Regions from separate parts of the Pseudoalteromonas distincta genome, predicted to be linked through region 1. Evidence: predicted binding sites of a transcription regulator. Region 1 holds the regulator's gene; the other holds the start of a gene.
The links. The regulator ArgR, encoded in region 1, controls arginine synthesis, uptake and breakdown. The targets are predictions, from matches to a motif close to ANTGAATANNTATTCANT.
Positions count from the first base shown of each region.

Region 1 (7,524 bases):
ATATTACGAATTTTTACACGAGAGCTTTTAAGCTTGCTGCGTAATCGGTTTTTATCATCTGCCGCAATATATTCACAAATAGATACTGCTAATTGATCTTCAGCATTTACAGGTGCTGTATACGAAAACGAACTAACAGCTACAACGGCAGTAAGTGCAACTAGCTTTGGTAATTTAAACATGACAAACCCTTTATAATACTTTGTTCTTATATAGACTATCGAATATTATATCAATCTATCAAAATTTACGCAATAATGTTAACGTTCTTTATATAAAGTTACGAATTTATAACTAGATAAATTCTTGTCATCCGGATGGTTTTCTTGCTCTTCTTTCACGTACCAATTAGCAACTTTATTGTAATCAGGAAACTGTGTATCGCCTTTAACATCTAAATCAATAAAAGTTAGATACAGGCGCTCTGCTTTTGGTAAAAATTGCTCATAGATATTACCACCACCAATAATCATTACTTCTTCAGCAGTAGCAACGAGTTCTAATGCGGCATCTGGCGTAGTTACTACTTCAATACCCTGTGCAGTATATTCGCTGTTTCGAGTAATAATAATATTACGGCGCCCAGGTAATGGACGGCCTATAGACTCAAAAGTTTTACGACCCATGATCACAGGCTTACCCGTAGTGACCTTTTTAAAATGCTGAAGATCTGCAGGTAAATGCCATGGCATTTTATTATCTAGACCAATTACACGGTTATTTGCCATTGCTGCTATCATTGAAATTATCATAATAAACACCTAGTACTTTATTCTTAAACAAAGAAAAAGGAGCATAAGCTCCTTTTTAGTAAATTCTATTTAATTAACGCTCGTAGACAACTTCTACGTCGTAATCATCTTCATCCCAGTCATCCCAATCATCATCATTGCCCTTACCTTTAGTGGCTTTTTCATGATAGGTATCCCACTTAAATTCAACTTCTTCATCTTCCACTTGTACAAACTTCTCTTTAGGCATGCTATCAAGTAGTGTCATTATGTTGTGGATTAATGGTTGAGTGTTAAGTTTATTAATTGCTGAAATGTGATAGATATTTTCAGTTTCGCCCAGCTCTTCTGCAATCGATTCGCATAACGCTTTTGCTTCATCCTCTGGTAATAAATCTATTTTATTAAATACTAACCAGCGTGGCTTCTCAGCTAATTTAGGGCTGTATTGGTGCAGTTCGTTAATAATCGAAAACGCATTATCAACAGGGTTTGAACCATCTACCGGCATTACATCAATAATGTGTAATAACACACGACAACGCTCTAAATGTTTCAAAAAGCGAATACCTAGGCCTGCGCCATCAGATGCACCTTCAATTAGACCCGGAATATCGGCTATAACAAATGATTTATTTGCTTCAGGACGTACTACACCTAAATTAGGAATAAGCGTCGTGAATGGGTAATCAGCTACTTTTGGTCTTGCTGCAGATACACTGCGGATAAACGTAGATTTACCGGCATTTGGTAATCCAAGTAAACCAACATCAGCTAATAATAGTAACTCTAATTTTAAGTTACGTACTTCACCTGGTGTGCCTAATGTTTTTTGACGAGGTGCTCGGTTAGTACTTGATTTAAAACGCGCATTCCCCAAGCCGTGGAAACCACCTTTTGCAACCAAAATTCGTTGACCATGTTGCGTTAAATCGCCAAGTCCCTCTTGGGTATCAACATCCATGATGCGCGTGCCTACAGGCACCATAACAAACAAGTCATCAGCTTTTCGGCCTGTACAGTTACGGCTACGACCGTTAGTACCACGTTCAGCTCTATGGAAGCGCTCAAACTGATAATCAATTAAGGTATTTAAGTTTTCATCAGCTTGTAGATAAACACTACCACCGTCTCCACCGTCACCGCCGTCTGGTCCACCATCTGGAACATATTTTTCACGACGGAAAGACACGATGCCGCTGCCACCGTCTCCAGCTTCTGCGCGAATTTCTACTTCATCTACAAACTTCATGATTACTCACTTTAGGGATTGGCTTGTTTAATAACTCTATTATATACCCAAGCCAGCACAAATGCAGGCTTGGGTATATATTGGCTGACTACAAAACAAAAAACCCCGCAAAGGCGGGGTTTTTAACTACCTTACTGATTACTCAGTTACGATAGTTACGTATTTACGGTTTAAAGGACCTTTTTGTTCAAACTGAACTTTACCATCTGCTTTTGCGAAGATAGTGTGGTCTTTACCGATACCTACGTTAGTACCAGGGTGGAAACGAGTTCCACGCTGACGAACAATGATGCTACCCGCTAGAACTGATTCGCCACCAAAACGCTTAACACCTAGGCGTTTGCTTTCTGAATCGCGACCGTTACGAGTACTACCAGCTGCTTTTTTATGTGCCATTTCTAAGTACCTCTAATTAAGCGCTAATGCTAGTGATTTTAACTTCAGTGAACCATTGACGATGGCCCATTTGCTTACGAGAATGCTTACGGCGTCTAAATTTAACAACCTTAATCTTCTCACCGCGACCATGTGAAACAACCTCAGCTGTTATCTTGCCACCGTTTACGAACGGTACACCGATCTCGATTTTCTCACCATCAGCAACTAAAAGTACTGAATCAAATTCTACTGCCGCACCAGTTTCAACGTCTAATTTTTCAAGACGAATCGTTTGACCTTCAGTCACACGATGCTGTTTACCACCACTTTGGAAAACCGCGTACATAATTAACTCCGTCTGTGCACCCTCAAATCGGCGCAACTAAAATATTCTTCGATAGGGCGCGAAGTTTACGCTAACGCGAAATAACTAGCAAGCCTATTTTGTAATTAAAATGAATAAAAAGTAGCTGCTTTGAGAGCAATTCAATATTTACCCCATTTTATATTAATTAGCCCTTTTGCCAAGCGCTTTTTAACTCTTAGCCGAAATAAATTAATGTACTCAAATATGACCCTCACAGCTCAATATCTAAGCACACCATAAACTGTATATTGATTATCAATTAATCAGTTATCTTGGCTAATTCAGTCTAAATTAAGTACTTTAATAGTGTTTTTTCAATCAATCGTCACAAAATATCGAGCTAGTGCATTTTTTGTTGTACAATCTGCGCCGTTCACACATAAAAATTGGCTCGGAGATCAATGGATATAAAAGCTATCCAGGCGTTAATCGAAAGCGATATGAATGACGTCAATCAACTTATACATGCGCAAATGCGCTCAGATGTGGCGTTAGTTAATCAGCTTGGTTTATATATAGTTAGCAGTGGCGGCAAACGCGTTCGTCCAATGCTGGCTATTTTAGCAGCCAAAGCGCTCGGTTATCAGGGTAAAGATCACATAACACTTGCAACAATTGTTGAGTTTATCCATACAGCAACGCTATTGCATGATGATGTTGTAGATGAATCAAACTTACGACGTGGCACGCCTACAGCAAATGCTGAATTTGGTAATGCTGCTAGCGTATTGGTTGGTGACTTTATTTACACTCGCTCATTTCAGCTTATGGTTGGCCTTGGAAAAATGCAGATTATGCAAGTACTTGCCGATGCAACAAACATTATTGCTGAAGGTGAAGTATTGCAGCTGATGAACTGCAATGACCCAGATACGACTGAAGCCAGCTATATGCAGGTTATTTACTCTAAAACAGCTAAATTATTTGAAGCAGCTACAGGCCTTGCTGCCATTATCACAGAGCAAGACCAAGCGACACTTGATGCACTAAACCTATACGGTATGCATTTAGGTACTGCGTTTCAACTAGTAGATGACGTACTCGATTACAATGCAGATGCTGAGCAGCTAGGTAAAAACATTGGCGATGATTTAGCTGAAGGCAAACCAACCCTTCCGCTTATTTATGCTATGCAACATGGTAGCGAGCAGCAAACACAGCTTATTCGTGATGCAATAGAGCACAGTAATGGTATGGAGCATTTAGAAGAAATTTTAACTGCACTAAAACAAACTAATGCGCTTGAGTTTACAATGCAAAAAGCAGAGCTTGAGGCCGAAAAAGCCATTGCCTGTTTAGACTTTTTAGCTGAGTCTGACTATAAGCAAGCACTTATAAGCCTTGCCCGTATTGCGGTTGACCGGGACCACTAGTTTTAACTAGTTACACAGTGTGACATTAATTCTGAGCAATAAAAAAGCCTGCAAATGCAGGCTTTTTTGTTGCTTAAACCGGCTATTACGCCATGAAATCAACACCTTCTTTGATGTCTTTTTTCAGAGTTTCAAGCATGTCATTTTTTGCTTTTGTTTCAAATGCGCTTAGTTCGCCGTAAGAAAGAATTTCTTCTACGCCGTTTTTACCTAAACGTACTGGATGTGCAAAGTACTCTGCATCGCCATTTTCAACAGCAACGTAAGCGTAATCTACAACTTCTTCACCTTGTAGGCCTTTAACTAAAGACATACAAAAACGAGCTGCAGCAGCACCCATAGATAGCGTAGCTGAACCACCGCCTGCTTTAGCATTTACAACTTCAGTACCCGCATTTTGGATACGTGGAGTAAGTGCAGCAACTTCTTCATCAGTGAAAGAAACACCTTCAACTTGAGAAAGTAGAGGCAGAATCGTTGTGCCTGAGTGACCACCAATTACTGGTACTTTTACAGTTGCTACGTCTACGCCTTTAAGTTCAGCAACAAATGCTTCTGAACGAATAACGTCAAGCGTAGTAATACCGAATACGCGTTTAGCGTCGTAAGTACCTGCTTTTTTGAATACTTCAGCAACAATTGGAACTGTGCCATTTACTGGGTTAGTAATAATACCTACTAACGCTTTAGGGCAGCTGGCAACAATGCCTTCTGCTAAAGTTTTGATGATGCCAGCATTTACATTGAATAAATCAGCACGATCCATACCTGGTTTACGTGGCATACCCGCTGGGATAAGAACGATGTCAGAACCTTCAAGCGCTTTATTTAAATCGTCTGCGCCAAAGCCTGCAACTTTAACATCTGTTGGGATGTGAGAAAGGTCAACCGCAACACCTGGTACTACTGGTGCAACATCATAAAGTGATAATTCAGAGCCAGCTGGTAAGCCTGTTTTTAATAATAAAGACAACGCTTGGCCGATACCGCCTGCAGCACCTAATACAGCAACTTTCATTGGAATTCTCCGTAATTTGAGGTAGGAAACATTTGTGGCTCTTAAGATAATGAAATTAGCGACTAAAAACAAATTTATCCTGTCTATTTCAAGTATATTTTCGACCATAGTCGTAAACTTATGTGATTTAACGCATCAAACTGGCAAGTTAACTAAACAACTGCTGCATAATTATTCATTTTTGTGTAGAATTTGCGGCATAAATAACAAAAACGAATAAAGACTATGCAACCACAAGATAAACAAGAAGCACTGGTAAAAGCATTTAAATCACTATTAAAAGAAGAAAATTTTGGCTCTCAAGGCGAAATAGTTGATGCGTTAAAAGATCAAGGTTTTGACAATATAAGCCAAAGTAAAGTATCACGCATGTTAAGTAAGTTTGGCGCTGTACGCACACGTAATGCCAAACAAGAAATGGTTTACTGCTTACCTGCTGAAATGGGTGTACCTACGGCTAAAAGCCCATTACGCCAATTAGTAATCGACATTATGCACAACGAAATGATGATCATCATTCGTACCAGCCCAGGTGCTGCTCAGCTTATTGCACGTTTATTAGATTCATTAGGTAAAGCAGATGGCGTACTAGGAACTATTGCCGGCGATGACACTATTTTTATCGCTCCTGCTAAAATATCTGAAATAGATGTAACACTTGAACGCGTTCGCATTTTATTTGATACGGTTTAATAGCAAATTAAATTTGTTTTAAAAACCCTATTGAAGGTGCAAAGAAAGCAGAACCCATATCGGCTTGAGTAAAATCAAGCCAGTGGTCGTAGCAATCCCCTTCCCCTAAACGACTATTAAGTACTTTTTCAAATGCGGTGCCCGTACAAGCGCATGTAATTGATAACATTCCCTGCTCATACACGTCGCCATAAGGCATGCTTTGATTTAATAGTAGCGGTTGTCCGTCTTCGTCTTTTAGCTCACTTCGCGAAGCATGGCTGGTTTCGACCGCTGGGGTAATTAGCGTGTTATCAAGACGCGTACGTCCCATTATTTGCTCTTGCTCACTCAATGATAAATGCTGCCACATAGTTAAATCATGTTTATAACGCTGAACATGAATATAACTCCCCTGATCTTCAAAGCTACCAGGGTTGCTGATTAAAGCCGTAGCGCGCTTTTTTCTTCCATGTGCGGTGTCGCCACCATAAATAAAACCGTTAAAATCACGACCATCTAAAAAGCGAAAATTCCGAATTTGCTCCACCAGCTCTACATCGGGGGCAAATAATTTTAAAATTTGTAGCGCAAATAAATGGTTAACGTCTTCACGGTCAGAGCGAATTTGCACAAATAAATCGCACGGTTGTACGCTCATTTGGTGATCGCTATGGGTTATATTAGGAAAGCTCTGTAATTCGCTTGGAATGTATTCAGGGAGGATATGCGGCCAGTATTGCGCACCAATAGCAACCATACAAGAGAGCATTGATTCTGAAAATTGATCGCTAAACTCTTCTTCTATAGCGCTTACTTGTTTTAACTTTGCGCGAAGTGATTCGTCTTGACCATCAAACACATTAAAAAATAAGTGCAAACCGTGTAAGTTTGCTTCAGCACAAATCCCTGATTGCGCTTGCGCCATTGTTATTCCTTAGTTTTACAGATAAAAACACAGCGAATAACAAATTAATTACGATTCGAAAAAATTCACCGTGTGAGGTTTTATTTTTATTATAACCTGATCATTATTTTCAAATGACTGGCCATATTGTGCAGCAACTTCAATTTCTTGTTCATCAATAACGAGCGAATAAACATACGCCGAACCAATAAAGCGACGACTTATGATTGTAGCTCGCTTGCTGAATTTGTCACTTTGGTTATCTGCCACTAATTCTATTTGATGAGGGCGCACATATATAAGCCCTGCACTTACATTATGCTTACTCTCAACATAAGATTCGACTAAACCAAATGGTGTTTTATATTCAGTTGCGGTTAACACTTCTGCGCTTAAGTATATGCCCTGACCCAGAAACTCTGCAACCTCCTTTGAACATGGAGCTGCAAAAAGCTGCTCTGGCGTGCCTTGTTGTGCAATTTTACCGCGATGCATAATGGCAAGTGTATCTGAAAACGCAAACGCCTCTTCTTTTGAGTGTGTAACAAACACAGCAGATACTTGAGTTGCTTTAATAATTCGACGTATATCGGCAATTAATTCAAAGCGCACTTGTGTGTCGATGTTTGAAAAAGGCTCATCAAGGAGTAATAAACTAGGTTTATAAGCTAATGCACGAGCGATAGCGACGCGTTGCTGTTGGCCACCCGATAACTGATGTGGAAACCTGTCAGCACAGCCAATTAAATGCACAAGCTTAAGCATTTCATCAACGCGTTGCTGCTTTTGAGCTTTGCTCATATTACTAAGCCCAAATGCGATATTA
Region 1 is NZ_CP040558.1:2,985,721-2,993,244, forward strand. It holds gene FFU37_RS13310 (DUF3718 domain-containing protein) at 1-182, opposite strand, end outside; gene folA (type 3 dihydrofolate reductase) at 261-752, opposite strand; gene cgtA (Obg family GTPase CgtA) at 826-1,983, opposite strand; gene rpmA (50S ribosomal protein L27) at 2,122-2,379, opposite strand; gene rplU (50S ribosomal protein L21) at 2,396-2,707, opposite strand; gene ispB (octaprenyl diphosphate synthase) at 3,130-4,101, shown strand; gene mdh (malate dehydrogenase) at 4,187-5,119, opposite strand; gene argR (transcriptional regulator ArgR) at 5,345-5,812, shown strand; gene FFU37_RS13355 (Dyp-type peroxidase) at 5,820-6,719, opposite strand; gene FFU37_RS13360 (ABC transporter ATP-binding protein) at 6,768-7,524, opposite strand, start outside.

Region 2 (7,524 bases), 1.3 Mb from region 1:
CGGCTTGCTTTATCAAGCACTAGCTCGTCAATGGCTTGAAGCGCAGCCATAATTACTGTGCCACCTGGTGTTTCATAACAACCGCGTGACTTCATACCTACTAAACGGTTTTCTACAATATCAACACGTCCAACGCCATGAGGCGATGCAATATCGTTTAATTTAACTAAACAGTCATATGGTTTAAGTTCTTCGCCATTTACAGCAACCACTTCGCCTTCAACAACTTTTAAAGTTACTAGTTCTGATTTATCTGGTGCTTGCTCTGGAGAGTTAGTCCAAGTCCATACTTGCTCAGTTGGTTGGCACCATGGATCTTCAAGCTCACCACCTTCGTGCGAAATATGCCAAGCGTTAGCATCACGGCTATAAATTTTTGTAGCAGATGCTGAACACGGAATGTCACGCTCTGCTAAGTAATCAAGTAATGATTCACGACTCGATAAGTCCCACTCACGCCATGGCGCAATTACTTTTAAATCTGGAGCAAGGGCCGCAAAACATGATTCAAAACGAACTTGGTCATTACCTTTACCAGTACAACCATGAGAAAGTGCATCAGCACCTACTTTACGTGCAATTTCAACTTGTGCTTTAGCAATAATAGGACGCGCCATAGACGTACCTAGTAAATAAGTACCTTCGTAAATCGAGCCCGTTTTAAGTGTTGGGTAAATGTAATCACTTACCATTTCATCTTTTAAATCAACTACGTAACATTCTGAAGCACCTGAAGCGATTGCTTTAGCTTCTACGCCTTCAAGTTCTTCTGCGCCTTGACCTACATCCGCTACAAACGCAACAACTTCACAACCGTAGTTTTCTTTTAACCATGGCACGATAGCCGATGTATCAAGACCACCAGAATAGGCTAAAACGACTTTTTTAATTGAACTCATAGGTGTTCCTTAACAAAATTTGGATTTAGTAATGTAACTAGCAAAGCATTTTGCGCGTGCATGCGATTCTCTGCTTGTTGAATAATTTTCGATGCTGGACCATCCATTACCTCAGAGGTAATTTCAAATTCACGGTGTGCCGGTTGGCAATGTAATACCGTAGTTGCACCTGTTTGATCTAGCAATGCCTGATTTAATTGATAAGGCATATATTTTTCTTTAACTTGCTCAAGCGGTGTTGTATCACCCATTGATACCCATGTATCTGCATATACAACGTTTGCACCCACAGCCGCTTCAACACGGTCACTTACCATCACTGATGCGCCATTCATTGCCGCTATTTGCTCTGCCTTTTTAAGGATTTGCGAATCAGGCGAGCTGCCTTTTGGCGTTACAGCAACAAAATCAGTGCCAAGCGTTGCCGCTAAAAGCATTAATGAATGAGTTACATTGTTGCCCTCACCTAAGTAAGCCACTTTAAGCTCGCTCACATCGCCGTGAACTTCTTGAAGCGTTAAAAAATCAGCAAGAGCTTGGCATGGATGGTATAAATCACACAAACTATTTACTACCGGTACTGATGCGTATTCACCTAATGTAGTTAATGTGCTGTGCTGATTTACGCGTGCAACAATACCATCGGCCCAAGTAGAAATATTAAGTGCGAAATCTTTAATTGATTCACGTGCACCCATAGCGCCATTTTGCTGATCTAAATAAACTGCATGGCCACCAAGGCGGTTAATACCTATATCAAACGATAAGCGAGTACGTAAACTTTGTTTTTCAAACAATGTTACGATTGATTTTCCCGCTAATACATTGCTATATTTTTCTGGTTTTGCTTTTATATCTTGCGCTAACTTTAATAAATTAAGTGCGCCTTCTTGGTCTAACTCTAAACCCGTTAAAAAATTCTCAAACATAATAAACCTATGGTGTAATCTTAGTTCCGACATGCTCACCTTGTAGCAGAGCAGTTAAATTTTCTGGCTTTTGCCAGCTGGAAATATACACACCGCGTCGTAAATGTTGGGCAGCGTGAAGGCTGGTCTTAACTTTGACCTCCATCCCGCCCACAATTACTCCATTTGTAATTAAAGTATCAATGTGTTTTGTGTCAAGTTGATGTAACGGCTGTTTATTTTCGTCAAGCACAGCTTCAACATCCGTCATAAAAATAAGCTCAGCATTTAAGTTACTAGCAATAGCCGCTGCTGCTTCATCTGCATTTACGTTGTACCAAAGCCCTTGCTCATCAAAGCCTATAGAGCTAACAATGGGTAGGCGACCGATTTTAAGTAAATCATTAACAATAGAATCGTCGTTGCTTTTACATTTACCCACTAAGCAAAGCGCTTTTAGCTTTTGAGTGGCAGTAACACCTGCCTCAAAAAGACTTAAGCCCACAGGCTTGTGCCCAGCATTAATAGCTTGAGTCATTAATTGTTTATTAGCGCAACCTGCGAGTGCTCCGACTATATAAGGCATTTGCTCTGCTGGGCTAATACGTAATCCTTGGTGTTTAGCACTGGCAAAACCCGCTTGTTTTAACCATGTATCAACTAAAGCGCCACCGCCATGTACAATGACAAACTCATCATTTGTTTGCTCATTTAATACATCAAACAACGCTTTTGCTGCATTTTCTGTATTAAGTACTGCACCACCTAATTTAATTACCCACGTTTTTTTACTCATTTAAAACGCTCCTCTTAAACCAGTGGTATGATCTAAATTCATAGAAATATTAATACACTGCAAAGCTTGTCCAGCAGCGCCTTTTAATAAGTTATCAATAGCAGACATCACAATTAACTGCGTTCCTTGTTGCTGCCAGCCAATATCAACAAATGGCTGCTTAGCTACACCTTTAATTGAAGGTACTTTATCGCCTAATAAACGAATTAATGGCTCACTCGAAAGTACTTGATAAGCCGATGCAACGTTTTCCTTGGTAACGCCTAGCTTAAGCTGTACATAAATAGTTTCTAAAATACCGCGCGGAAAATTACCTAAGTGCGGTGTAAACAACACTTTGTGGCCAAGGTGTTGTTCAATTTCAGGGCCGTGGCGATGATTAAACAAACCATAAGGTGCAAGCGACACTTCACAAAAATGCGTTCCTACACTGGCTTTACGCCCTGCGCCTGTAACGCCCGAAACCGCATTAATAATAATACTTTCGCTGCTCAATAAGCCTGCTTGCTTAAGCGGTTTTAGCGCATTAAGCGCTGCCGTTGGGTAACAGCCTGCAACAGCAATTAGCTTTGCATTAGCGATAGCATCATGGTTCCACTCAGCTAGACCGTAAGCCGCTTCATTTAAAAGCTCTGGATGTTGATGCTCAAAACCATAGTAAGTAACGTAGTCGTCATTGCTTGCTAAACGATAGCCACCAGATAAATCAAATACCTTTTTACCCATAGCTAAAAATTGCGGCGCTAAATCAACACTTACTTTGTGATCGGTACATAAGCATACGTAATCAGCATCACTTTGAATGTCATCAAAAGCTGATACGCTAAGAGGAAGTAAAGGGCAGTCTAGTAAGCCAAGGTGCTCTGGGTATAAATCACTTAGCAATTTATTTTTATCTAGGCTACCCTCAGATACATAACAGCCTGTTAAAGTTAAGTTTGGATGCTTAGCAACTAAACTTGCTAACTCTGCGCCGCTGTATCCGCTTGCGCCAATAATCACTACATTCATTTGTTACTCGTTATCTTAAAATTAATTACTACTTATCTATAATGTTCGCTTAAACTAGCTTAGACGCTAATTAAGTCTTTTTTATTAATGAATTTTGATTATCGTCGCATTATTTTCATGGCGTTACTTTTAATATATTTATGCTTAAAAAGTGAATTGATATTCATCATAAATACTTTTATATTGTTATGCAATTAAATTGAATAATAATTTTGGATTTTTTTATGCCTTTGCCTTCGTTTATTTCCATGTACCAACAATTGATTGCAGCCCCTTCTATTAGTGCGATTGAAGACAACCTGTGTATGAGCAATAAAAACGTAATTGAACTCCTAGCCAGTTGGTGCGAAACAATCGGTTTTACGTGTGAAATTATAGAATTAGAAGGAGGTAAAGGGCGCTATAATTTATTAGCAAAACGCGGAGAAGGTGATGGCGGATTAATGCTAGCTGGTCATACCGACACAGTGCCTTTTGATGACAGTCGTTGGAATCATAATCCATTTAAACTTACCGAACTCGATAACAAATTGTATGGGCTAGGAAGTATTGATATGAAAGGCTTTTTTGCTTTTGTATTACAAGCGATTAGTGAACTTGATGAAAAGCAGCAAACTCAGCCTATTTTAATCCTTGCCACCGCCGACGAAGAAACTACGATGGCTGGTGCGCAACAAATATGTAAGCACCCTAATTTAAAACCTGCGCGTTGTATAATAGGCGAACCTACTGATATGACTCCAGTATTTATGCACAAAGGCCATATGAGTACAGCAATAAGAGTGGTTGGTCGCTCTGGGCATAGCTCCGATCCCGAACGTGGTCTTAACGCCATTGAAGTAATGCATAAAGTGATTACAAAATTGATGATCTTAAAAGAACAATTAAAGCATAAGTATTCAATAAAGCACTTCGAAATCCCTTATCCAACATTAAACTTAGGTAATATTCATGGCGGCGATAACGCGAATAGAATTTGTGGTTGCTGTGAAATGCATATAGATATGCGCCCATTACCAGGTTTAAGTGTACAAGAACTACAAGCATTAGTACTCGATGCAACGAAAGAGATAAATCAGCAATACCCAAATGCGGTGAGCGTTATTGATTTACATGAACCAATACCGGCATTTAGTGGGAGCACCGACAGTGCTTTAGTAAAAATGGCTGAAAAAATAGCGGGGCAAAAAGCGGTCGCAGTAAATTACTGCACTGAAGCGCCGTTTATCCAGCAACTCGGTTGTGAAACGATTGTAATGGGCCCAGGCTCAATTAACCAAGCACACCAGCCTGATGAATTTTTAGCGATGGAAAAAATAAAACCATCACAACAAATAATCACTGATCTTATAAAAGCAAATTGCTTTAGCTAATAAGATTACAATAAAGGCGCCAATTGGCGCCTTTATTAATACAGAACTAAGGCCTAATCACCTTTAACTTCTAAGTTAATAAACTTAACTAGTTCTTCAGGTTGCCCTACTAGCATCATAACTTGTTGGTTAATTTCCATCATAGTTTTACCTTCAGGTAGCTTTGCAGACACACTGAATGAATTTAAACCTTTCGCAAAGCTAGTTAAAGCCTCTGCAATATCTTCAGTTACAGGAGCTTGTTGTAACTGTTGCTCTAGCGTCATTTCCATTTGCTCAAGCGTCATACCTTGCTTTTCAAGCTCGCTTGATAGTAAATCTTTTAATTTACCTTGGTTATTTAAGGCAAAGCTAACATTACGCGGCTCTAATTTACTCATTGCTTGCATAACAAGTGTTTGCTGCTGTAATTCTTGCTCATACGTCAGCGGTTGATCACCCGCTTCTTGCTGCGCCTTGCTAATAGCCAATGAAGCATCCATTAACGCTTTTGAATTAGCTAAACCCATATCCATATTAAAACTAACAATGTCTTTTGCATCAAGCTTAACTACTACATCACTATTGCCAGACTCTTCATCGTAATCAAGTGATGAATGTAAGTCGTAACTTGCCGACGCTAACATTTCGTTTGTATCAGCTGGTAATTTTGATACGAAGCTTTTATCAAACTGAAAGCTTTTTACATCAAATGATGTATGTGGTGATATTTTATCCGGCTCGTAGCCAGTTATTTCAATGCTTTGAATATTAGCAACATTGTCACCTTCAGGGCTTATTACTTCCATATTTGTTATTTCTACACTCTTTGAAATAACACTTGCCGATAAACCAGCGTATTTAAATGTAGCGCCAGTTTGCTCGCTTACTAAAGCAAGTTGCTTATCTACTTCTGCACGCACTTCTTGAGTTGCTACGTAGTTTGCGTAACTAACACCACCCACGCCTGCGGCCACAAGAGCTGCAACTATAACTAATTTTTTCATGTCATTTCCTTATTTAATTCTTTCTATAAAGTGTCTCAACTTAAGAGTAACACTGAAGAACATCACCGATAAGTGTTAATTAATCAAACTAAGTAACTCATGTACGGTTTTTACAGGGGTAATTTTAGCGCCTAGCCCTTCCATCGACTTATGGTAATTGCGAAATGGAATATATATTTCTGTAAAACCATGTTGTGCAGCCTCTTTAACACGCGGTACACCACTGTCTATTGGGCGTACATCGCCGTTTAAGCTAAGTTCTCCCATAATACACGTGGTACGAGGTACAACAAATTCGTTTAAACTGCTAAGTAACGCGGTTACTAATGCTAAATCGATGCAGGTTTCTGTCTCATCAATTCTTAAACCACCCACAATATTAAAAAACGTATCGTGAAATATTTTAGTTTTAGTATGCTTACGTAATATACCGGTCAGCATTTTTATACGATTCATATTTAAACCAACACAAACACGCTGCGGAAATTCAGCTTCTGTTTCGGTAGTTAAACATTGAATCTCAAGCAATAAATTACGATTCCCTTTACGAATACAGGTAATAGTAGAGCCAGGTGAGTCAGTGGTTGAACCCGATAAAAATATTTCACTTGGATTATCAACGCTTAACATCCCACGTTCACACATTTTAAAAATGCCAACAGTATCAATATCACCAAAGCGGTTTTTATTTGCCCTAAGGGTTCGTATTTGCCCATCGTTGGTATCTATGTGTAAAAGCGCATCAACAATATGTACAAGTGTTTGAGGGCCTGCTATTTCGTTATTTTTATTTACGTGAGCAATAATGAACATGGTTACATCATTTTGCTTACAGTACTGAGTTAATGCTTGGGCGGCGCTTTTTACTTGCGAAGGCGAACCTGGGCTACCATTTGCCGTATCGGTTACAACAGCTTGAATAGAGTCAATAACAGCAAACTTAATTTTATTTTTCTCGAGTTCTTCGATGATGGTTTCAACACTCGTTTCTGAAAGTAAATAAAGCTCGTCCGGGTTATAGTTTAACTTTAAACGATTTACCCTGTTTTTAAACTGCGATAAAGATTCTTCTGCCGTACAGTAAAGTGACGGCATCCGTTGTGACATTCTCGCCACTAGGTCAGATAGCAAAGTTGTCTTACCCGCCCCCGGATCGCCCGAAATTATATTAACAGAGCCAGTAGTCACCCCGCCGCTTAGTACGCGATCAAGCTCGCCGATTTCAGTTAGCTGCTTTTCAGCCTCTGATGTAGCAATATCATTGATTTTTTTAGAGCCACCACCAACACCACCAGCATAACCACCAACGTTTGCTCGTATTGATGCTTTTTTACTGTGCCCTGCTGAAGGCTTAAATTCCGCTAATGTGTTCCACGCACCGCAGCGACATTGACCCTGCCAACGTTGATAGTTCATGCCACATTCGGTACAAACAAATTCTACTTTTGCCGCTTTAGCCATTGATAACTTTACCTACTATTCTTTAAATTAAAAAAATTCTTACTATTAAGCGCTTATTTTGCCATTTCAGGCATTTACTTAGCAACAAAC
Region 2 is NZ_CP040558.1:575,171-582,694, reverse strand. It holds gene FFU37_RS02585 (argininosuccinate synthase) at 1-899, opposite strand, end outside; gene FFU37_RS02580 (ornithine carbamoyltransferase) at 896-1,828, opposite strand; gene argB (acetylglutamate kinase) at 1,836-2,603, opposite strand; gene argC (N-acetyl-gamma-glutamyl-phosphate reductase) at 2,604-3,614, opposite strand; gene argE (acetylornithine deacetylase) at 3,839-4,987, shown strand; gene FFU37_RS02560 (aq_1923 C-terminal domain) at 5,041-5,973, opposite strand; gene radA (DNA repair protein RadA) at 6,049-7,434, opposite strand.
Region 2: argC (N-acetyl-gamma-glutamyl-phosphate reductase) is a predicted target of ArgR. The motif match lies at 3,765-3,782, and genes of this name have one in related genera.